Regions from separate parts of the Erythrobacter sp. S43 genome, predicted to be linked through region 2. Evidence: predicted binding sites of a transcription regulator. Region 2 holds the regulator's gene; each other region holds the start of a gene.
The links. Region 2 encodes LexA, which represses DNA repair genes until DNA is damaged. Its sites were predicted from a motif close to GTTCCNCNCTTGTTCT; they were not measured.
Positions count from the first base shown of each region.

Region 1: a site for LexA is predicted at 4,795-4,810, ahead of AC0V6K_RS13280 (ImuA family protein). Genes of this name have one in related genera too.
Region 3: a site for LexA is predicted at 2,367-2,382, ahead of AC0V6K_RS00820 (ATP-dependent helicase). Genes of this name have one in related genera too.
Region 4: a site for LexA is predicted at 3,679-3,694, ahead of recA (recombinase RecA). Genes of this name have one in related genera too.

Region 1 is NZ_CP200285.1:2,685,739-2,691,842, reverse strand. Features, by position in the region: gene AC0V6K_RS13300 (UdgX family uracil-DNA binding protein) at 1-646, opposite strand, end outside; gene AC0V6K_RS13295 (putative DNA modification/repair radical SAM protein) at 646-1,884, opposite strand; gene AC0V6K_RS13290 (PilZ domain-containing protein) at 1,975-2,328, opposite strand; gene AC0V6K_RS13285 (DUF6504 family protein) at 2,401-3,981, opposite strand; gene AC0V6K_RS13280 (ImuA family protein) at 3,923-4,759, opposite strand; gene AC0V6K_RS13275 (sodium-dependent transporter) at 4,866-6,104, opposite strand, start outside.
Region 2 is NZ_CP200285.1:2,928,734-2,934,837, reverse strand. Features, by position in the region: gene gltX (glutamate--tRNA ligase) at 1-694, opposite strand, end outside; gene AC0V6K_RS14490 (ComEC/Rec2 family competence protein) at 747-2,981, shown strand; gene lexA (transcriptional repressor LexA) at 3,006-3,692, opposite strand; gene AC0V6K_RS14480 (molybdopterin molybdotransferase MoeA) at 3,909-5,105, opposite strand; gene moaC (cyclic pyranopterin monophosphate synthase MoaC) at 5,102-5,575, opposite strand; gene trpC (indole-3-glycerol phosphate synthase TrpC) at 5,572-6,104, opposite strand, start outside.
Region 3 is NZ_CP200285.1:155,847-161,950, reverse strand. Features, by position in the region: gene trhA (PAQR family membrane homeostasis protein TrhA) at 1-37, shown strand, start outside; gene AC0V6K_RS00820 (ATP-dependent helicase) at 41-2,356, opposite strand; gene AC0V6K_RS00815 (hypothetical protein) at 2,623-2,985, shown strand; partial or broken gene rsmD (16S rRNA (guanine(966)-N(2))-methyltransferase RsmD) at 3,008-3,552, opposite strand; gene AC0V6K_RS00805 (pseudouridine synthase) at 3,549-4,313, opposite strand; gene AC0V6K_RS00800 (aromatic ring-hydroxylating oxygenase subunit alpha) at 4,331-5,503, opposite strand; gene AC0V6K_RS00795 (AmpG family muropeptide MFS transporter) at 5,632-6,104, shown strand, end outside.
Region 4 is NZ_CP200285.1:172,714-178,817, forward strand. Features, by position in the region: partial or broken gene alaS (alanine--tRNA ligase) at 1-2,338, opposite strand, end outside; gene recA (recombinase RecA) at 2,536-3,591, opposite strand; gene AC0V6K_RS00885 (DUF4139 domain-containing protein) at 3,818-5,365, opposite strand; gene AC0V6K_RS00890 (DUF4139 domain-containing protein) at 5,383-6,104, opposite strand, start outside.

The DNA of each region.
Region 1 (6,104 bases), 240 kb from region 2:
CCTGTGGTGCGTCGCTGCGCTGCGCCGGACCGCTTTCGCGCATGATCTCGCCATCCCAGTGCAAGCAGCCGCGCGGGGTCAGGATCGACCACTTCATATTGGCGAAGCGACGCATGAAAAAGCCCGCATTGGCGCGCACGATGTGATGATCAGGCTCAAACCACGCGACGAAGTGTTCGCCACCATCCTCAGTCTCGACTTCGCGGAAGCGGACGAAGGCATGCATCTTGTGGCTGTCACGCCGCACCGATTTATCCAGCTCCTCGATCCGGCGGACATCGGGATCGGCCTTGTCTTCCATGATGCGCGGGTTCGACTGGAGCCGCCACAGTGTGCGGTAAAGCAAACCAGAGCGCTGGGGATCGGAATGCAGCGCCGCGTTGCGCGCCAACCTCATAAATCGTTTGGAGGCCCGTACAGGTCGCGCGCCCTTTTCCGGCACCGGCAGACGCTTGTCCCGCCGAGACGGACCTTCAACTGCGAACAGATCACCCGTTCCACCCGCTTCGATCCAGCTGACCCGATCGGGCGGCACATCGCACTGGATCAGTCCCCGCGCGCGCTCCCGCCAGAAAGCAAAATCATCGGGTTCTGGCAGATGGACGACATAGTGCGACCCGAGCGAGACATTCTGCATAACGGTCATCAAAACAGCTCCAACTGCACTTGCTTGGGAGCCAGCAGCGCGCGCAGATCGGCGCGGTCGGTCAGGAATGTAGGGCGCCAATCGGTGGTGACGAGGAACGGGCGCACCTTCGCAATCGACTGCGTAAGGAGACTTACATCATCGAGCCGCAACGTGCGGTGCCGCCGCGCGGCGAGGATTTTACCCACCGCCGTCGTCCCCAACCCCGGCACGCGCAGCAACTGCTCTTTCGACGCGCGGTTCACATCGACCGGGAATTGCTCGCGGAATTTCAGCGCCCATGCGAGCTTCGGATCGATATCAAGCGGCAGGTTGCCATCGGCTTCCGTCGCCTGCGCGACCTCTTGCGGGGCATAGCCATAAAACCGCATCAGCCAGTCTGACTGATACAGCCGGTGTTCGCGCATCAGCGGCGGACGCTTCAAAGGCAGCACCGCGCTCGCATCGGGGATCGGTGAGAACGCACTGTAATAGACGCGGCGTAGGCCAAAACTGCCGTAAAGCTTGCTCGCCTTGGTCACGATGTCGGCATCGCTCGCATTGTCCGCGCCGACGATCATCTGCGTCGACTGTCCCGCAGGCGCAAAGCGTGGCGCGTGTTTGAAGCGCTTGCGCTCGTCCTTAGCTTGAATGATGCGCGATTTGGTCTTGGCCAGCGCACCCTCAATCTGCCCCTCATCCTTATCCGGTGCGAGCTTGGTCAGCCCGGCACGCGTCGGCAGCTCAACATTGATCGACACGCGGTCGGCATACAGACCGGCCTGATGGATCAGCTCGGGGTCAGCCTCGGGAATAGTCTTAAGGTGGATGTAGCCGCGAAAGTCATGCTCTTCGCGCAGGATACGCGCGCATTCGACCAGCTGCTCCATCGTGTGGTTCGAGCTTTTGATGATGCCCGAGGAAAGGAACAGTCCCTCGATATAATTGCGCTTGTAGAAACTGAGCGTGAGGTCGGCGACCTCCTGCGGGGTGAAACGCGCGCGGCGCACATTCGAGCTTTTGCGGTTGATGCAGTAGTGGCAATCGAAAATGCAGTGGTTGGTCAGCAGAATTTTGAGCAACGAGATGCAACGGCCATCGGGCGCATAGGCGTGGCAAATACCCATACCTTCGGTCGAGCCGATGCCCTTTCCGCCCAACGAGTTCTTCTTCGCAGTGCCGGAAGACGCGCAGGACGCATCGTATTTCGCCGCATCGGCGAGGATTTCGAGCTTATCTTTGATCGTGTGCTGCGGCATTGGAACATCCTGTGTGTTCCTTATATGTTCCGCGCTTCATGCTTTCAAATGCAAAGGTTGCAAGTCGAATAAGCAGGTTGTGGGAGAACGTCAGACTCTGCGGTTGGAAGATGTGCCGTGCTTTTCGCTAAACGATGTGCCGAGCTTGCTGCCATTCTGTTCGCACAGATAATCGACAACCGCAGGATGCATCTCGCCTTCGAATGAAACGCCAGCATATTCGCCACTGACCCAGGCGATTACTCCCAAAGGCGCATTCACGCAGCCCAGTTTCATAACCACGCGGTCACCGATTGTTCCGAAGCCAGCGCGTGCTTTGATTTTGCATCCGCCTTCGGAAATATCGAGCAGATCAACAAACACCACGCGCGACTGAACGCGGCTCTTAACCAACAGGCTAAGCGGCCGACGCTGAGACGAACGGTTGATGGTCTGCATGTTCATACGGCTGGCATAGCTCGAAGGGGTAAACGAATGATAAGCGCGAGGGCATTTTGTGAAACAAATTGGTTTCTTTCACGCCCAAAGGCCCTCCAGATACCAATCCGGATTGCCGCCGCGGCCATCGCCCGCAATCCCATGACGATAAATCCAGTATCGCCCGCCCTTTTGATCTTCGATCCGATAGTAATCGCGAAGGCGCACCGTTGATCGTGCGCGCCACCATTCCGGCGCAATGCGTTCAGGCCCCTCCACACGCACCACTTCGCGCACATCACCGCGCCACCGGAACCTTTGTGGCAATCCATCAGGCGTAGCGTAAAGCACCGCAATCTTCTCGGGATAATCCATAATTTTCAGAGGCCTGCCGGGCGTTTTCAAGTATCGCCGAGACGATGGCAGCGGCTCAAGCGGCGGCTGCCAACGCTGAGCCCGTTCGGGAAGGTGACTTCCCACAGGAACCGGGCGACGCACCGCGTACGGGCCCAGTCTCACAGTAAGCCGATCAATGCAGGCATTTAACGAAGTCCCATGCTGCTCGGCCGCTTCCTCAATATCGTTCTGGGAAACAGCCAGTGGCTCGGCCCAACTGGCGCGCAGGCGCACCGTTTCAATCCCGAACCCTGCATCAACATCGTCAAGTTTTTGGGTAAACAGACGGGTCATATGTTCCGCCTCGCGCGTCGCCGATGCCAGTTCGAGCCGCCGGACAACGACCTCACCATCCACCCGCCACAGACCCAGTTCAAGCCGCCTTGCGCCCTGCCCTTTGGCTTCAAGCGCGCGCACCATATCGTCCGCCAGATCGGCCAACACCTGATCGAGCAAATCGCGGTGGCGGATCGGTTCAAGCAGGCGCCGCTGCACCATCGGCATTTGCTGCGGGATCACCGGCAGCAACGGCTCCGGCACTTTGCCCAGCAACTGGTCAAGCCGGACAAGCGGATTGGCCGAAGGGGACTTACGGTTGCGGAACCGGCGGTGCAGCGCGTCACGAGCTGCCGCTTCGGTGTGGTCAACGGGACCAGTCGCAATGCCTGCCAGATCACCCAGACGCTTGAGACCAAGGCGGCGGAGGACGGTGAGCACATCCTGGTCCAAACGCAGCGCTGCAACAGGAAGATCAGCGAGCCGTTGCAAGGCGTCGTCCTGCGCCCCCAGAATGGTTCGTGGCGGACCGAAATGCGCCAATGCCCATGCCGCACCTGCGGTAGGAGCGATAGCGGCACGTACCGTCAGCTTACGTGACGCAAAAGCGGTCTCAACGTCCGCAAGCATCCGCTCTTCGCCTCCAAACAGATGCGCAACGGCGGTGACATCGACGAGAATGCCATCAGGCGGATCAAGCGCGCTCCACGGCCCCCAACGCTGTGCCCAAATGCTCAGTTTCTCCAGATAATCGAGATCACCCGCCGGATCGGACGGGGCGACGGCAATGTCAGGACAGATCGTGCGCGCATCGGTCAACATCGTGCCCGGCTGCGCGCCCGCTTCGCGCGCAGCATCGTTGACCGCATCAATGCGCGGCCCATGTGCCGTTTCTGTAATCAGCGCGGTGGGCTCGGCGTCAGCGTCCTCTCCTGCCGCACCCGTTTGATCAGGCCCTAGCGACAGCCGCCAGCGATCGACCGACAGTCGCGCGAGCCAGATGGACATAATCCGCCGTGTTGGCTGCGGCTGGGATTGGGGTCGATACGCCGGGCCGCTCGGCGTGCAAGCGTCCTTTGTCATCACTCAAAATCCATTTTCCAGGAGCATGGCTGCGCGCGCGGAACAGCTCGGCTTTCCATGCGGGCGCTCCGGGGGCATCAATGTTCCAGCGCGGATAGGCAGAAGGCGAAGGCTCCACCCGCCAGCGCATGCGCGCAGAGGACAGATCCGCCTCCGCCTCAAGCCGCACCAGCCACAGCGCTACACCATGCTTCTCCGCCGTCAGGCTTAACCGCCGCGAGGCGGTGAAATCTAGCGCGCGCGGATTGCCGACAATCTCTCCGATCACGCAGGCAAGGTCGCGGCACTTGAGCCCCTCTTCCAAGGCGAATAGCGCATCTTCAGGGGTCTTCGCCTCAACATGGATCAGACGGTCGCGCAGCTCCTGCGGCAGGCCATAGAGATAAGGACGTCCGCCCTGTCTGATCGCTCGCGCATCCTGCACCCACAGCACCTGACGGCGATCCTCCGCCTCGACGAGAGGGTCTTCGTTGAGCAAGTACATACGCAGGGCGTCCATCGCCAAATTCAAGGCAAGTCCTACACCCGCGGCATTGTTGGATTCGGCGAAGATCTCGCTGTGCAGCGGTTGATCCTCCAACCCCGGTCGCCAGCGCGCCTCACGCGCTTTGGACAGAGTCGTCATATCGCCCGCAGACAGGCACGAAGCGGAGATCGCGGATTGCAGCGCCGATGCGCAGGAAGAGGAAGCCGATTTCGTCATAGGAACAATTCCAGAGACTCATGCGAGTCTCGTTTGTTCCTATTATGTTCCACACCTGAAAAGCGATTGCAATCCCTACATGGACAGCAATCGCAATTTCAGGAAATCAGCCGAACAGGCCGAAATACAAAATGACGGTTAGAACCACCGGACAGACATAACGCACCAGAGCGCGCCAAGTCTGGTGCAACACACCATCAAGCCCGTTCTCATCATCAATCAACTTCGCATCCGCGATCCAGCCCACGAAAATGCAGGTCAGGATCGCACCAATGGGCATAAACAGCTTCGCAGTTACGCCATCAAGCGTGTCGAAGAAGTTCGTCTCGGCAAAGATCGGAATGAAGCTGAGCGGATAGAACTCTGCCATATCATTGAACGAGAGCGACGATAGAACGCCCAGAACCGCAGCACCAACACCGACGATGAGGGTCGCTACGGCGCGCTTCATCTTGAACTTCTCAAACATCCAAGCAGTCGGGGCTTCAAGCAACGAAACCGAGCTGGTGAGCGCGGCAAAGAAAACCATCGTGAAGAACGCGAGGCCAATCAGCGATCCAAACGGCATCTGCTGGAACGCCAAAGGAAGCGATTCAAACATCAGCCCAGGGCCTGCATTGGTGGCAAGGCCAGCCGCAAACACGATCGGGAAGATCGCTAGACCCGCAAGCAGCGCCACAGCCGTATCGGCACTGGCAATGATACCCGATGTCTCGCCCAGATTGGTGTTGCGGTTGGCATAGGCGCCGTAGGTCATCATCCCCGCAACGCCCAAAGAGAGCGAGAAGAAGGCCTGTCCGACAGCTGCCAACATCACCTCACCTGTAAGCTTCGAGAAATCGAAGGTGAAGAGATAGGCAACGGCATCGCCGAAGTTACCAGTGAAAGCGCCGTAAATCGTGATCCCGAGGAACAGCAAGAAGAACAAAGGCATCAGGTACACGGCAACCCATTCAATCCCACTCGACACACCGCGTGAGACGAAGAACATGGTGACTGCAAGGAAGCCAAGGTTAAGCCCGATCATCAACTGACCATTGCCAAACAGACCCGGCATGAGAGCCTTAATCTCCTCGGTATCGCGCCCTTCGAACGCGCCGCCCGCAAGGCCGGATTGGAACAAGTCGTTCAGGAAAACACCGATATAATAAACGACCCAGCCGCCTACGACGCAGTAGAAGCTGAGGATCAGGAACGCGGCAAAAACGCCCATAGAAGCGAGCACGCTCCAGCCTTCGGACGCCTTGGAGTCGCGCGCTACGCGGCGCACACTCTCGGGCGCGTTCGCTTGGCCATGGCGACCGATCAGGACTTCGGACAGAAGAACCGGAAGACCGATCAAGAG
Region 2 (6,104 bases):
CCATCGCGTGATAGATCGGCAGCTGACGGAAAGCATTGTTAAGGTGATCGTCTCCGCGGATCACATGGGTTACGCCCATATCGCGGTCATCGACCACCACGGCGAGCATATAAGTCGGCGTACCGTCAGCGCGCAGGATGATATAGTCGTCGATTTCTTCGTTCTTGACTGACACGCGGCCCTGAACACAATCTTCGATTGTGGCTTCGCCTTCTTGCGGGGTCTTGATCCGAACGGTGAACGGTGCACCATCCGGTGCCTCTGAGGGGGCGCGATCGCGCCAACGGCCGTCATAACGCATCGGCTGCTTATTGGCGCGCTGCTCGGCGCGCATTTCTTCGAGTTCTTCGGGTGTGGCAAAACACTTATAGGCGTGGCCGGCTTCGAGCAGTTTGTGGGCAACTCCGGCGTGCCGATCTGCGCGCTTGGACTGGAATGTCGGCTCTTCATCATAGTCGAGGCCGAGCCAATCAAGACCGTCCAAAATGGCATCAATCGCTTCCTGCGTAGAGCGCTTGCGATCAGTGTCTTCGATCCGAAGTAGCGCTTTGCCACCATGGTGACGCGCGTAAAGCCAGTTGAACAGGGCCGTGCGCGCACCACCAATATGCAGGAAACCGGTGGGTGAGGGGGCAAAACGGGTGACCACTGTGCCGGCGCCATTCGCCTCGTTTGTGCCGCTTTCGCTTGCCATAACCTCTTCAATCCTCTTCAATTCTTTGCCGCGCCATAAAGGGGGCAAGGCAGTGCGCGATACGCCAATCATTCCGATGGGGGACGATACCGAGGGCGTTTCGGGCCCCGATGCTGCACCGCAACGTAAATCCGTGCTGCGCCCTTGGCAAAGCGGGGCGGACTTGTCCAGCGCAGGGGTGTTTTCCTTCAGGCGAATAACCTCTACTGCTGAGCGGTTCCTGGGTGGTGCTGGTTTTGACCGTGCGCCATGGCTGGCCGTGGCTTTTGGATGCGGGATCTTGGCATGGTTCGGTTTGAAGACCGAATGGCAATGGATCGCCGCAATCACCTTCGGACTTCTTTCGGCATTGAGCGCAATTGCAGTTTGGCGGGGAGTGGATGACCGTGCACATCTGCGCCAGGCGATTGTGGCGGTTGGATTGGTTTTCGCCGCAGGGATCGCGGTTATTTGGGTGCGATCGGAGATGGTTGGAGCGGAGCCGATTGATCGCCCGACGATCGAACGCATTGAGGGCTACGTCCTGGACCGTGAGGATCAACCGGCAGATGACCGGATCCGCCTAACTCTGGCGGTGCGCGATGCCGAAACCGCGCAAAGCAGGAAGATCCGCGTCAATGTGACCTTGGAAAAGGCCAGCGATGCTATGGCTGACGGCGCAGTAGTGCGAGCGCGTGTACGGTTGATGCCGCCCGCAAGCCCGATGTTGCCCGGCTCGTATGATTTCGCCCGTGCAGCGTGGTTCAAGGGTCTGGCCGCAACAGGGAGCGTGCTGGGCAAGGTCGAGTTGATCGAACCTGCCAGCCAAGATGGCACCATAGCCGCCATTCAGAGAGCTCTGTCAGGGCACGTGCGCGAGCGGGTGGACGGATCACCCGGCACCATCGCCGCCGCCTTTGCCAGCGGTGATCGCGGTGCAATTGGTGAGGAAGATGAGGAGGCGATGCGGGATGCAGGTCTGACCCATCTTCTCGCGATCAGCGGGTTGCATGTCAGTGCCGTGATCGCTGCTGCCTATTTTGTCGCGCTCAAGCTGCTCGCGCTCTTCCCCGCCTTGGTACTGCGTGTCAGGCTGCCGTTGATAGCTGCGTCGGTGGGAGCAATAGCCGGCGTGTCATACACGCTTCTGACCGGCGCTCAGGTGCCGACAGTGCGGGCTTGTGTTGCGGCCATGCTGGTGCTTGTCGCATTGGCCATGGGACGCGATGCGTTGTCCCTGCGGATGGTTGCGGTGGCCGCCGGCGTTGTCATGCTGCTTTGGCCTGAGAGTGTGGTCGGGCCCAGCTTTCAGATGAGCTTTGCCGCGGTGCTCGCGATCGTAGCCTTGCACACGAGTGATCGGGTGAAGGCCTTCCTCGCGCCGCGCGAAGAGCCATGGTCCCGCCATGTTAGCAGGCGGGTGTGGATGCTCTTCATCACCGGCCTGGTGATCGAAATCGCGCTGATGCCGATCGTCTTGTTCCACTTCCATCGAGCGGGTGTTTACGGCGCCGTTGCCAATGTTCTCGCCATTCCATTGGTCACCTTCATATCAATGCCGTTGATCGCGATAGGATTGGTGCTCGATCTGGTCGGGCTCGGCGCGCCAGCTTGGTGGCTGGTCGAGAAGTCACTGCAAATCCTATTGGGTATAGCCCACTTCACATCAAGCCAACCCGGCGCGGTGAAACTGATGCCACAAATGACCTGGACGACCATAGCCCTGTTTATCGCAGGGGGGCTTTGGCTCGCCCTATGGCAGAGGCGCGCGCGGTTGCTTGCTGCCATACCCGTTGCGATTGCTTTGGGCATGTTGTTGAGCACCCCAGTTCCCGATCTCCTAATCGGGAGGGAAGGGCGGCACGTTGGGATAGTGCTTGACGATCCAGACGGATCCGCGCGCCTCGTTTCGCTGCGAGATAGCCGGTCAAGCTATGCGCGAGACAACCTTCTCGAGCTTTCGAGCGTGTCTTCCGAGCCTATCGCTATTTCTGAATGGAGCGGGGCTGACTGCTCACCTCAATTCTGTGTTGTAACGTTGGAGCGAGGAGGCCGTGATTGGACGCTGCTGTTGGCGCGTAACCGTGATCTGGTTGAAGAGATGGCGCTAGCCGCGGCTTGTGAACGCAGTGATATCGTTGTGGCTAACCGCTACCTGCCGCGCTCTTGCAAGCCGAAATGGCTGAAAGCTGATCGCCGTTTGTTAGCTAAAGAAGGTGGCCTAGCGGTCGATTTGGGGTCCGAAACCGTCACCAGTGTCGGCGCGTCGCAGGGAGATCATGGGTGGTGGCGCGGGGAGAGCGACTGACCCCGTATCCCCGCGCTCACGCAATCAGTGGTAACGGCGCAAGAGCCCAGCAAGCTTACCTTGAACCTGCACTTCATCAGGCCCGTAGACCTGCGGATCATAGGAGGCGTTGGCTGGATCAAGCCGAACCAGACCGCCATCCTTGTGGAGGTATTTCAGGGTAGCTTCTTCTCCGCGCACCAGAGCGACGACAATCTCGCCATCGCGCGCGGTTTCGGTGCGTTTCACCAAAGCGAAGTCACCATCAAAGATGCCTGCATCGACCATGGAGTCGCCTGACACTTCGAGCGCGTAGTGGTCGCCCGGGCCAAGCAATGCTGCAGGAACCGGCAACGAGCTCTGTCCTTCAAGCGCTTCGATCGGCGCACCGGCAGCGATTCGGCCATGCAGCGGGATTTCAATCACGTCATTCGCTGGCGCCGGCGCTGTCGTCGGTGGCGTTATCGGAGCAACCACATCATTGGCAGCACGCGTTGCGCGAGGCGCTGGTGTCGCATCTTCGGGCATTTTGATAACTTCAAGTGCCCGCGCACGATTAGCGAGGCGGCGAATGAAGCCGCGTTCTTCTAGTGCAGAGATCAGGCGGTGCACGCCGGATTTACTCTTGAGATCAAGAGCCTCTTTCATCTCTTCAAAACTGGGTGAAATTCCCGACTCCTCCAACCGTTGCTGGATGAAGCGGAGCAATTCGTGCTGCTTTGCTGTCAGCATTGATAACCTCCCTCGGGCGACATGGGATGCAAGGTGTATGACTTTGCACCCCGCCGCACAGGATCACACTTGGCGCGCGCCAAGAGGCACCACTCTCAAGCGAGAATTGGGTGCTTTGCCGCACTGTTTCGCCCGCCGATATGGTGAACGAATGTGGAACAAGTAGGCAACATGATCCGGTGAGTCAAGCGGCTATGGCCCGCAAACCCGCAGAATTCAGCCATTCTGGAGGTTAAACACCTGAACCGGTTTACCAGCCTTCACCGGCGGCGAGTTGGGAGGCCGATCAATAAGGCAGTTGGCTAGTGCCATTGAACGCAAGGCGCTCGAGTCCTGCGAACCAGCAAGCCTGACATTGGCACCATCGCTGATACCACGCAGGAACTCGCGGCGGCCGCCCGTAGCCGGGAGACCCTCTGATGAGATCAGTGTTTGGTGTTTTGGGAAAGGGTCAGGATCACCCATTGATGCGCGTATCAGGGGCAGGGCGAAGAGAAAGCAGGTCACGAAGCTTGAGACTGGATTGCCCGGTAGGCCTAGGATGACTTGCGTGCCCAATTCATCCACGCGCGTAGCGACCAACAACGGTTTACCCGGCTTGATAGCGACCTTCCAAAAGTCGATTTTTGCACCCCAGTCCTCCAGCGCCGTCTGGATCAGATCATGGTCACCGACTGACGCCCCGCCAGAGGTGATGAGGATGTGATTTTCTGCGGCACTATCGAGAGCGGCTGCCAGAGCGACTTCATCATCAGGCACGGGACCGAGCTGCTCAACACTACCCACATAGGGTGAAACCATTGCGCCTATCATCAACCCATTGCTTGCTGGGATCTGGTGCGGTTCGCAGGGATCGCCGGGTCTTACCAACTCGTCTCCGCTGTCCAGCACGGCCACTGATGGCGGTTCGACCTCTGATAGGGAATGCTGCCCCGATGAAGCTGCAAGCGCGAGGACGGCAGGTGTGACCCGAATTCCTTTGCGAAGCACGGTGTCACCAAATCCGAAGTCAAAACCCATTGCGCGGACATGGCTGCCGGGACCGGGCATAACCTGAGCTGCAACGGTGTCTCCATTGACCGTTGCGTTCTCCTGGATAAGCACGCGGTCAGCACCTTGAGGCATGTGTGCCCCGGTAGAGATGCGCACACACTCGCCAGCTTGGAGTGCCCCTTCATAAGGAGAACCAGCGCGGCTTTCTCCCACTCGTTTCCACGGGCCGTGTTCACCCGCAAGGGCATAGCCATCCATAGCGGACAGGTCGGCGGGCGGTTGAGTGCGCCGGGCTACAACATCTTCAGCTAGGTAACGCGGCGGCGCGTTTGGCATCAAGCCAATGCTTGCCGAATGCCTCTTCGGCGCCAGCGCCAGCAGCCGTTCCCAAGCTTCCTCAAGAGTGAGCATTGCGCTCATTCAGCCGCTTTCCAGTGTCCCGACTTGCCTCCGCGCTTTTCGATCAAGCGAACAGCATCGATGACCATGCCTTTATCGATAGCTTTGGCCATATCATAGATGGTCAGCAGCGCTGTGGAGACTCCCACCATTGCCTCCATCTCAACCCCGGTTTTGCCAGTCAGCGAAGCGGTTGCTGTGGCGCGCACGGCATCCTCTTCGAACGCAAACTCAACATTCACGGCATCGAGCGCGAGCGGGTGGCAAAGCGGGATCAACTCACCGGTCTTTTTGGCGGCCATGATCCCGGCGATACGGGCGGTGCCAAGAACATCGCCTTTGGGTGCATCTCCGTCTCTGATAGCGGCAAGTGCTTCGGGCGACATCCGTATCCGGCCCGATGCAATGGCTACACGTTCGGTGGCCGCTTTACCTCCGACGTTGACCATGCGCGCCGCACCGTCTTCGCCGATATGTGTAAGGTCGCTCATGCAGCAGAATGTGCGCCAAGCAGCTCTTGTGTGGCAAGGGTTATGTCATCGCTGCGCATAAGACTTTCGCCAACGAGGAATGTGCGCACGCCCGACCTTGCCAGCCGCTCGCAATCATCGTTCGAGGCGATGCCGCTTTCGCCGACCAGCAATGCCCCCTCTGGGGCGAGTGGGGCGAGCCGTTCGGTAGTTGTGAGCGAAGTGGTGAAGGTCTTCAGATCGCGGTTATTCACCCCGAGCAGGCGGGACTTAAGATGCTTGGCCGCGCGTTCGAGCTCTTGCTCGTCATGGACTTCGATCAAGACATCCATGCCATGTTCAGCGGCCGCCGTTTCTATCTCGACCATTGCCGAATCCTCGAGCGCGGCAACAATGATCAAGATCGCATCCGCCCCGATGGCGCGCGCCTCCAGGCACTGCCACGGATCGACCATAAAGTCTTTGCGCAGCACTGGTAGGTCACAGGCATTGCGCGCGGCGATGAGGTATTCCTCATGCCCTTGGAAGTATGACGCATCGGTCAGGACTG
Region 3 (6,104 bases), 2.8 Mb from region 2:
GTTCTTGACCGGAATTTGGGTTGCTTTGGCGGGGTAGGGACTAGCCCACCACGGTCACAAAGCTGTCAATCACGCGTTTTTCGCCCGCTTCTTCGAACTGGATGGTCAGCTTGTTGCCTTCCTGATCAATCACGCAGCCGGTGCCGAACTTGGCGTGGGTGACCATAGCGCCGATAGCGATGTCGCTGCGGGGCTTAGCGGCGAAGCTCGCGGCGCTGCGGCCCGGTTCTGCCAAGCGCGTCTGCTTGGTTTCGTACCCTGACGTCAGTGCGCGCCGCCATCCGGGACCACGCGCTTGCGAGCGATCGGGACGGCTCTTGGCGACATGGGCGAAGGGGTCTTCGCTCTCGCTCCAATTGGCCTGCCATAGGGATGCCCCGCCGGTAAGCGTTGTTTCCTGTTCGATATGTTCTTCTGGTAGCTCTTCGATAAAGCGCGATGGGATCGAGCTGGTCCACTGGCCATAGATGCGACGATTGGCGGCGTGGTAGATCATGCAGCGGCGGCGCGCTCGGGTGATGGCGACATAGGCGAGGCGGCGTTCTTCTTCGAGGCTCGCAAGTCCGCCTTCGTCCATCGCGCGCTGGCTGGGGAACACGCCTTCTTCCCACCCGACGCAGAAGACATGATCGAATTCGAGGCCTTTGGCCGCGTGGATCGTCATAATCGTGACGGTCTCTTCTTCGTCACCACGATCATTGTCCATGACGAGAGAAACATGTTCGAGGAAGTCGCCGAGTGTTTCATATTCCTCCATCGCGCGAGCCAGTTCGGAGAGGTTTTCCGCGCGGCCAGCGCTTTCGGGAGAGCGATCTGCCGAAAGCATGTCGTTGTAGCCGCTTTCATCAAGAACAAGGCGCAGCAGATCAGCAGGAGTGAGATTCTCCGCCGCTTCGCGCCATGCGAGGAACTGCCGCATCAAACCACCGATTGTGTTGGCGGCACGCTTGGGAAGTTCGTCGCTGTCGGCCAGTTCCAGCGATGCAGCGGCGAGGGGAAGCCCGACGCGCCGCGCATGCTGATGCATTTTCTCCAGTGTTTTCGCACCAAGCCCACGTTTGGGCTGATTGTAGATGCGCTCGAACGCCAGATCGTCTTGCGGCTGTGCAATCACTCTCAGATAGGCGAGGGCATCGCGGATTTCGGCGCGTTCGTAGAAGCGGAAACCGCCAATGATCCGATAGTTCACGCCGATCTGGATGAAGCGGTCTTCAAATTCGCGCGTCTGGTATTGAGCGCGCACGAGGATTGCGACCTGATCCAAAGGTGCGCCTTCGCCTTCGAGACGTTCGATTCCTTCGCCTACGCGGCGCGCTTCTTCTGGAGCGTCCCATACGCCGACAACTTTGACTTTGTCGCCGCCGTTGGCCTCGGTCCAAAGCGTCTTCTCGTGTCGCTGAGAATTGGCGCGGATCAGGCCCGACGCTGCGCCAAGGATATGCGGGGTGGAGCGGTAATTTTGTTCCAGCCTGATCACCGCCGCGCCGGGGAAATCCTTTTCAAACCGAAGGATATTGGCGACTTCTGCCCCTCGCCATGAATAGATCGACTGGTCATCATCGCCGACCACGCAGATGTTCTTGTGGGTCTGCGCAAGCAGGCGCAGCCAGAGATACTGCACAGCGTTTGTGTCCTGATACTCGTCGACCAGAACGTACTTCCAGCGTTGCTGATAGTCGGCAAGGACATCGTTATGCTTGCGAAAGATATTCAGGATGTGCAGCATCAGATCGCCGAAATCGCAGGCGTTTAGTGCTTTCAGGCGGTCCTGATAAAGCTGATAGAACTGCTTTCCTTTACCATTGGCGTAGGCTTCGTTCTCGGTCGCATCGAGGTCACCAGGGTTGAGGCCACGGTTTTTCCAACGATCAATTAGGCCGGCGAGCTGGCGAGGGGGCCATCGCTTCTCATCCTCGCCGCTTTCCACGATCAGTTGCTTGAGCAATCGAAGCTGGTCGTCCGTGTCGATAATGGTGTAATTGCTCTCTAGCCCCACCAGCTCGGCATGGCGGCGCAGCATCTTGGCGCAGATCGAGTGGAAAGTACCGAGCCATGGGATGCCTTCGCTGTCGACACCCAAATGCCCTGCGACTCTTTCGCGCATTTCGCGTGCGGCCTTGTTGGTGAAAGTGACGCAGAGGATCTGGCTCGGCCATGCGCGGCGGGTGGCCACCAGATGTGCGAGCCGAGCCGTCAGTGCTGCAGTCTTGCCTGTTCCAGCACCTGCCAGCATCAGCACCGGACCCTCAGTGGTCAGCACCGCCTCGCGCTGCGGCGGATTAAGTCGCGCAGCATAGGCTGGCACCTGGCCTTCCGGCGGGATGGCTGGAGTGTTGGGTCGGGCGGAATCGGTCATATCAAGAATGCGAACAAGTAGAGAACGTTCACGATGGCTGCAAGCCTGCAAGCGGTGCGGAGCAGACAGGTCTCATATCCAGAATTTCGGTTCGCCGCGCCTTTCTTTCGGCTTTCGCCAGTGTGTGTCTTTGGCGCGCTGCGCCGTCCGCAGGAGCCTATACGAGAGCGGCCTGCCTATCCATAAAGGGCGCGTCCAGATGAGGGGAAAACCATTTGGATGGGTCGCGTTCGTACACGCTTGGGAACCACACAAAGGAGAATCCCATGCGTTATAATTTCCCCATAAGAACATCAGCGATGATCGGCGCCTTTGGGCTCGCACTCGTACCAGTTTCTGGCATTGCCGCCCCTATGGTTCAGGAGGAGGCTGCGCCTTCGCCAGATGGATCGGAGCCGACGCCTGACCAGAAAGCGTCCATGGCTCAGTGGCCCGAAGACATGCGGCTGTCGTACTCTACGTGGCCTGAGGACACCAAAGCCTACTACTGGACTCTGAACGAAGCGCGGCAAAAGATGTTCTGGGGGCTCGCAGACCCTGACAAAGTTACCTTGAGCCGCATGACGCCTGAGGATCAGGAAAAGACCTGGACGCGGATTGAAGGCAGAACCGCACCGAAGGCCGAATAGCCCGAGTGACTCCGTAATCGGGCTAAGATGCCGGGCGGAGCAACGTGAGCTTTGCCTTGCCCACACGCCGCTCGGCATCGACTGCCAGTCCGTCGACTTTGACATCCTCTTTCGCGGAGGTTTCAACAGCCATCCACGTTGCGTCTCCAATCCAGCCCAGGCGCAGCAGGCGATCGAGCGCAACGGCGCCTGCTCCGGTCTGATAGGGGGATCCAGCAGCAGAAGATCGTACGGCTCTTGCGCAGCGCGCAGCTGCATAACTGAGCCGTTCTCAATCCTTGAGCGCTTTAGAGCGCCCAATGTCGACAGGTTCGTCTTGATTACATCAACCGCGCTTCGATCCTGCTCGACAAACAGGCAATGCGCGGCACCGCGGGAAAGCGCTTCAATCCCTAATGCACCCGATCCGGCGAACAGATCGGCGACGCGCAGGCCTTCAAACGTGCCCAGCCTGCTTGTGAGCATCGAGAACAGCGTTTCTCGCGTGCGATCGGCGGTGGGGCGGGTGGCATCGCCCTTGGGTGCAGTTAGCTTGCGACCACGCCACTCACCTGAGATGATCCTCATCGCTTGGCCTTTTTCAGACTGCTGACGAACCGGTCGAGATCGCCTTTCCGAATGCGTGCGGCCTGTCCACGCCCCAAATCGCCTAGTAGGAATGGCCCATAGGCTGTGCGGATTAGGCGGTTCACTTTGAGACCGAGATATTCAAGCACTCGGCGCACCTCACGGTTCTTGCCTTCTGTGATTGTCATCTCGATCCAGTTGTTCTTGCCCGAGCCGCCGTGCTCCAAATTGGCGTCAATGGAGCCATAGCGAATGCCGTCAATCTCAACTCCTTCGGCAAGCGCTTCAAGCTGCTCTTGGCGGACATCGCCGAATGCGCGCGCGCGGTAGGTGCGCGGAATGCCTGTGGCTGGCAGCTCCATCTGGCGTTTTAACCCGCCATCATTTGTAAGCAGCAATAGGCCTTCAGTGTTAAGGTCCAACCGACCGATTGGCATTAGGCGCGGAGTATCCTTGGGCAATGCGTTGGTGAGCGCAGCATAGATCGTGGCGCGGCCTGCTGGATCGCGTTCGGCAGTAATCAAGCCGGTGGGTTTGTGAAATGCGTAGAGCTGTGTGGGTTCTGGAGCCGCGACAGGCTTCCCGTCGACGCTGACACCCCTGAGGCTGGTTAGGAATGTTGCAGGCGTGGTGACCGGCTTGCCGTCGATGGTGATGCGGCCCGCTTCGATCATACGCTCGATCTCGCGGCGGCTGGCAACACCGGCGCGCGCGAGCAGCTTCGCGATCCGATCACCTTCAGGGCGGGGTTCTTGAGACATCCCGCGCGCCTAGGCGCTCAGTTCACTTCGCGCAATGCGTCTTGAACGATAGCGTCAAATCGCGCGATCCCGCCTTCGAGCGTGCCGAGCGTCAATTCCTTGATTGCACCGCTTTCCAGTCCTTGTTGGCCCAGTTCTGCGGCGCGGAAGTCCTCACTTGCAAAAACTCCGCCGTCGAGCAGGTCCCAACTGCGCTCCCAATGATCGCGGGCTTTTTCGGTTTTCGGTTCCTCGGGAATGAGCATGAAATCCTCGACCAGCGTGAGATTGTGAGCCTGTGGCATCAAAACCATAACATTCACATAGTCGGGGCTGGGCACAATCACGGTGCCGACGAGAAGCTGATAAGCAAAGGTCACCACGCGGCGCATTGCATCCATATCGGTCAGATCGATCCCGTCCATCTCTTCAAGCCGCCCAACGGCAGAACGCAGATGCGGCCCGATGTTATCACCGCTGGTGATGCCATCCTTGAAGAACGGTCCGATGGTTTGCGCATGCAGACGGGTGACATGGTAGCTTTCCAGGAACGCATCCATGATCAGCTTCCAATTCCCTTTGACCGTGTGAGTCTTGCGGCGGAAGAGATAGGACTGGTCCATACCGAAGGCGGTGAAATCTTCGCCCAGCCGTTTAGCATCGGAGAAGTCCGCACCTTGCTCGGGAGCAAACCAGATCAGGCCGCCTGCCTCACACGAAGGTAGCTCGATCAACCCGAACTCGCCCTTATCCATGCCAGGAAATGTCTCAGGGCGGGGCAAAGCGAGCAGCTTGCCATCAAGGCGATAAGTCCAGGCATGATACGGGCACACTAAGCGTTTGGCGCATTGCACATCGTCGCCTTCTACCAATCGGGTCCCGCGATGGCGGCACACGTTGAGGAACACATGCGCTTGGCCTTCGGCATCGCGGGTGATGAGCAGTGGGCGACCGGTCGCATCATGCGGAACCGCCATTCCCGCTTCTGGCAAAAGAGCGGATGGAGCAAGCACTTGCGGTAGCCGGTCAAACAAGGCGGCTTTCTCGCGCGCGAAGTGCTTCTGGTCGGTGTAGCGATTGGCCGGCACGCTGCCGATTACATCGGTTTCGCGCTTTTCTCCGCGCCGGATCGCCTCAGCCAACGCCAATTGGCTGTCGCTTGGCCGCAATCCGGTGCTTTGCCCCCGCTTTTGTGTTGAGCTTGCGTTCATGTGCTCTTCCCTTAACTCCCTTACGCGCTAATCTGGCACAAATTGGCGCGCGCGCAAATGCGCGAAGGCCCAAGGGAGAATTCATGACCGACGTCGCTCTGAACGAACAATCGCGGGTCTCGCGCTGGATGACTTTGTTCGGCTCGCTAACCCAGCCGAAGACGGGGTATATGTTCGTCTTCGGCTTTGCGTCGGGCCTGCCATACGCTCTGCTGCTGGGCACGCTTTATGCGTGGCTGAGCGATGCCGAGGTCGACGTGGAGACTATGGGTGTCTTCTCGCTAATCGGGCTGGCTTACGCATTCAAATTCTTGTGGTCGCCTGCGCTCGACCGGATCGATGTTCCGGTGCTCTCACGGCTGGGCAAGCGCAAGCAGTGGATCGTGACGGCGCAGCTCTTGCTCGGCGCGATCCTTGTCATCCTCTCGATGCTCAACCCGCTGACCTCGCTCGGCTGGTTTTCGTTGCTTGCCGGTATGGGAGCCTTCGCCAGCGCCACGCAGGACGTGGTGATCGACGCATGGCGCGTGGACGTCGCGGATGAAAAAGCGACGCTCGATATCCTCTCTGCAGTGTTCCAGATGGGATACCGCATCGCAGC
Region 4 (6,104 bases), 2.8 Mb from region 2:
CCCCGACCTCTTCATCGCCGCCACTCGCATCGCTACCAGTGCCACCACCAAGGGCGAGCGCCTTTTGCGCTTCGGCTAGCTCTTTCTCGAGCCGCTTGCGCTCATCGAGCAATGCAGCAATGCGGCCCGGCACTTCCTCGGGCGTGGCGCGGATGGCTCCAGCCGCGGCCTTCAAGGCTTCCTCGCGGCCCACCAGCCATTCGCGTGCGGCCTCACCCGTCAGCGCCTCAATCCGGCGGACACCCGATGACACTGCGCTTTCCGAGATGATACGGAACAGACCGATATCACCCGTCGCCTCAACGTGGGTGCCACCACACAACTCAACCGAGTAATTGCGCGCGTTTTCGCCTTTGCGGCCCATTGAAAGCACGCGGACTTCATCGCCGTACTTCTCGCCAAACAAGGCGAGCGCTCCGGCTTCAACTGCATCGTCTGGGCTCATCAGCCGCGTTTCGACAGGCTCGTTGGCGAGGATCTCAGCGTTAACCTCTGCCTCGATTGCAGCGACATCTTCAGCCGTAAGTGGACCGGGCTGTGAGAAATCAAAGCGCAAGCGGTCTTCGGCAACAAGCGATCCCTTTTGCGTCACATGACCGCCGAGACGGTTGCGAAGCGCCGCGTGGACCAGGTGTGTCGCCGAGTGGTTGGATCGTATTTTTGTCCGGCGGCTCGCGTCGACATCAAGGTGGACGGTATCGCCCACCGCAATTTCACCTGCGCTGATTATCGCATGATGCGCGTGCAAACGACCAAGCGGCTTGGATGTGTCAGATACCTCTGCCGAAAGCCCGTTTGGCGTGCTGATCGAACCGGTATCGCCAGTCTGACCGCCACTTTCACCATAAAACGGTGTCTGGTTGGTCAGGATAACGACTTCATCACCCGCGCTGGCGCTTTGCACCTCCGTGCCACCATTCACGATGGCAACCACTGCGCCCTCACCCGAGGTTGAGGCATAGCCCGTAAACTCGCTGGCGCCTTCGCGTTCGGCAATGTCGAACCACACCTCGCCCGATGCAGCTTCACCAGAGCCCTTCCACGCGGCGCGGGCGGCAGCCTTCTGGCGTTCCATGGCGGAATCAAAGCCGTCACGGTCTACGCCGATGCCGCGCGCACGCAGCGCATCCTCGGTCAAATCGTATGGGAAGCCATATGTATCGTAGAGTTTGAAAGCCGTTTCGCCGTCAAGCTCACCGCCTTCGTTCATATCGCCGGTCGCTTCGTCGAGCAGCTTCAAGCCCTTATCCAGAGTCTTGCGGAATTGCGTCTCCTCGCGCAGCAGCACCTCTTCAATCAGCGCCTGACCTCGAACAAGCTCAGGGTAAGCCTGGCCCATTTCAGTGACGAGGTTGCCAACCAGTCGATGCATCAGCGGCTCTCCTGCCCCGAGCAGGTGTGCGTGACGCATTGCGCGACGCATGATGCGTCGGAGAACGTATCCACGACCTTCGTTTGACGGCAGCACGCCATCGGCCATCAGGAAACTGGTGGAGCGCAGGTGATCGGCGATCACTCGGTGACTCGCAGCATGTTCGCCGTCAGCAGAAACGTTTGTCAGGTTCTCCGACGCAGCGATCAGCGATTTGAAGGTATCGGTGTCGTAGTTGTCGTGCACTCCTTGGAGCACAGCTGCGATCCGCTCGAGCCCCATACCTGTGTCGATCGATGGCTTGGGCAAGTCCTTTCGCTCACCGTCCGCTCCCTGATCATACTGCATGAAAACGAGGTTCCAGATCTCGACGAAGCGATCACCATCCTCGTCGGGACTTCCCGGAGGCCCTCCAGCAATTTGATCGCCATGGTCGTAGAAAATCTCGGAACACGGACCACACGGACCAGTGTCTCCCATCGACCAGAAATTGTCGTTGGTTGAAATACGGATGATGCGTTCTTCAGGGAGACCCGAAATCTTGCGCCAAAGGTCAAACGCCTCATCATCTGTGTGGTAGACAGTCGCCGTCAGCTTATCAGGCGCGATACCCCACTCTTTCGTTAGCAGCGTCCAGGCATGCAGGATCGCCTCTTCTTTGAAGTAGTCGCCGAACGAGAAGTTGCCGAGCATTTCGAAGAAGGTGTGGTGGCGCGCGGTGTATCCGACATTGTCGAGATCGTTGTGCTTGCCCCCTGCTCGCACACATTTCTGTGACGAGGTCGCGCGCCGAGCTGGTGGTGTCTCCAAGCCGGTGAAAACGTTCTTGAACGGGACCATGCCCGCATTCACGAACATCAGCGTCGGGTCGTTATATGGCACCAGCGGCGCGCTAGGCACAGCTTGGTGCTCGGCACTTGCAAAGTAGTCGAGGAACGACCGGCGAAGATCATTGGTAGACGTCATGATTGGGCAGTTAGGCAATAGGGCGCGAGCCGACAAGATATAGCGTGACCACAGCCGACATATTCGTTGGAATGGTTCGCTAGAAAACAGAAAAACCGGCACCGCCAACGGGGATGGCGTGTGCCGGTTTTCCGGTCTCTCGGGCGGGAGCGCAGCTCGCCTTATCCGTGAACGGACCCGCTTGAGGATATGATGGGTCAGTCCGCGTCCGGGCCCGTCATCATTTCCTCGGCAACCTCGTCGGTTTTACCGCGAATAGCGGCTTCCAACCGGTCGCAAACTTCCGGATTTTCCATAAGGTAAGTCTTGGAGTTCTCACGCCCCTGTCCAATGCGCACACTGTCGTAAGAGTACCAGCTGCCCGATTTCTCTACGAGGCCAGCCTTCACGCCAAGATCGAGTATCTCGCCCTTCTTGGAAATGCCCTCACCATACATGATGTCGAATTCGACTTGTTTGAATGGCGGCGCCACCTTGTTCTTCACCACTTTCACGCGGGTCGAGTTGCCGATCACCTCGTCACGGTCCTTGATCTGACCAGTGCGGCGAATGTCGAGGCGCACCGAAGCATAGAACTTGAGCGCGTTGCCGCCTGTCGTCGTCTCAGGGTTGCCGTACATCACGCCGATTTTCATGCGCAACTGGTTGATGAAAATCACCATGCACTTTGAACGGTTGATCGACCCGGTCAGCTTGCGCAGCGATTGGGACATAAGCCGCGCTTGGAGACCGACGTGGGAATCGCCCATCTCACCTTCGATTTCGGCGCGGGGAACAAGCGCCGCCACCGAGTCGACCACCAACACATCAATCGCGTTTGAACGTACGAGAGTGTCAGTAATTTCGAGCGCCTGCTCACCGGTATCCGGCTGAGAGACGATCAGTTCATCAATGTCCACGCCCAGTTTCTTGGCATAGACCGGATCAAGCGCATGCTCGGCATCGACGAACGCCGCAGTACCGCCCGCTTTTTGCGCTTCAGCAATGACATGCAGAGCCAGAGTGGTCTTGCCCGAGCTTTCCGGACCATACACTTCAATGACGCGGCCTTTAGGCAGGCCGCCAATACCCAGAGCAATATCCAGACCCAGCGATCCGGTCGAAATTGATTCAACCTGCATCGCTTCCTTGGAACCCAGCTTCATTGCCGAGCCTTTGCCGAATGCGCGATCAATCTGCGCCAGTGCCGCGTCGAGCGCCTTTTGACGGTCCACGTTATTTTCCTTCTCTACCAGCTTGAGGTTCGTAGCCATCGCATGCGCTCCTTCACTTGCCTAGGGTCGACAAAAAGATATCGACCGCCCCTTGTGTGGGACAGTATGTATCTGATTTGTTCTCATGGAACAAGTAGGGAACGAAATTTTTCTCGACAGCCTCTAGTTCCGGTCTGTCGTGCGTATTTTCCAGCGATATTCTTCCTGTGAATTGGCTGGAACTTCCAGTTCGACCGTCTTGTAGCCGTTCTTCACGGTGACCTTTTCACGCGGAAAGCGAACATCCCAATCGCTGCTCCATCCCAATTGGACGCGGACCTTGATCGGATGGGGATCTCGCATTGCTGAGCACCGCGAACATTTTCACCCATTTATTCTTCTCGAGGTTCTTGCGATAGCTCTTGTGCTGCAATGCGGAGCAGTTCGCATGCACTTGCGAGCTCTGGCCGAGCTCCAGCTCAACCTCCTGCCCGCGCGCATAGTCTTTGAGGTCAGTCTTACCTGAAAGACGCACGCCGCCTGATGTCGGCTCATAAAGTGTCATCGAACCCTGCGGCAAAGCAATGCCTAGCCCCCTCTCCTCTTCGTTCTTGGTAACGAGAAGGATGCCCGACGGGTTCATATCCTCGCCGGGCATATCAGGATCATTGACGTTGCACCCGGTCAAATAGAGGTAGCGAGCCTTGACTTCATCCTTGTTGAGGAAAGCGACTTGCTTTTGTCCCTTGGCCGAAACATTTACGCGATCCGGCACACGGAATAGTTTGAGATCGCCGAGGTCTTCTTCCTCCGCTGTGACAACAGAAACAGGAGCAGCCATCTCAAGCTCCTCCCTTACAAGTCGCGACCCCGTGACCGTGATCATTTGGTCGGCCATCGGCGCGGCTGGTGGCGGAGGCGGTGGTGGAGGTGGGGGCGGCGGCAATAGGTTCTGGATCGGTGAACCTCTCTTGGTGTTGCCGATGGGATAGCAAGTCAGCCGAAGCGGCTCGGCCACAGGTGGATCGGACAGATCTTCAAAATCACTATCAACATTGAGCTTGCCTGCGATGATCTGAAGCTTGGCGTTGTCAAAGCTCTGCCCGTTGTCATTCAGCAATGTCAGCCAACTGAGCATCTGCATCTTGAATTCGTCGCCACCCGGCTCCTTGCGGCCCATGGTGCCAACATAGTTGGCCTGCCAATCAAAGCCTGAAGAGATGTATGTCAGCGTCACTTCGAAAGTGCCGCCCGCTTCGCTGCGCGTATCGACAGAGTAGATCGGTTTGGCCGACAGGCCATCGGGTACACGGTTGAAGGTCAGCTTTTCAGGCAAGCCAGCACAACGCACAGCCTCAAAGCCCTGACTCGTTTGCAGGACCAGCCCGCCATCAGCGCGGGTCCGAACGGTCGCCTGCTCCGACACAGACTGCCCTGTACCCGGATTGGCGCGCGTGATCGTGACGCGGTTACCCAGTGTACCGTTCACCAGCGCCGCAGGAGACAGCAATTCGGCGTTTCGGTTCTTCTCGATTGTGCCACCTGGGAGTCCAGTCACAATAGCAGTGACACCCACCATTCCTTCAGCCACGCCCTCAAAACGGATCGTAGACCGGCCTGCAGGCAGCGTGACTGTGCGAGTCTCGCTGATCATGGCAAAACCTCCGGGGAAACGAGTGTCCATCTCAACGTCAGGATCACGATAAGGATCGCGGTAGATGGTGACGGACAGATCAGAAGGCGCAGAGGCCTCCACCACAGCGCGCTGTTGAGCGCTGACGCCCGGCGTCATCGCGACCGCCGCGGCGGCCAAAAGGAGGGCGGAAAACCGCATCACCCTGCCCCTACCGATTAGTAGCGGGTTTCGTAGGTGACGCGGATAACCGTTTTGCCTTCTGCGGGCACGGGGATCGTGTATTTGCGGCGGTCAGCATTGAGCTGCTCGCCTGCGATATCCTCGCTGACAATACGGTAGTCATTCGCCCACCAATTGCGATTGAGGCCTGTTTGAGTCAGCTCGACATTCACCGGCTCGCTCTTCGCATTGAACACAGTGTAGCGCATGGTGGTGCGGTAGAAGGTCTTGGGCCGTTCAACATCAACGCGGCGGACTTCCTCACCGTCTTCAAGCACACGGTAGCGCGCTGTGCGCTCCCATTCCCTTCCAGTAATGGTCTCGCGCTTCTCGACCTCGACCTGATAATTCACATCAAAGGCTTCGCCCGTCGCCAGCGAGAGTTCGCTGCCCATCGGCGTGTGGCTGATGCCATTCTCGCCGATATATTGCGGTGTGCCTTGGCTGTCGCGCTGATAGAACCGAACAGTCCCCTCAGGCAGAGCATCGCCCAACCCCTGATCACGCGACGTCGAGAAGCTGATCTTGCTGGCGACGCTTCGTGGCTGAGTGTCGTTTTGCTGCCAGCGAGCACTGGTTGAATAGATTTTGCGCGCAGGCACGCCCTGCACATCGAGGAAACTGACCTGCTTGGTCTGGTTGTTGGCAATCGTTGTGCGGCCGCTGATTGGGTAGAGGTAATAATCACCCAACTGCTCGCGGTCCGCATTCTCAGTGC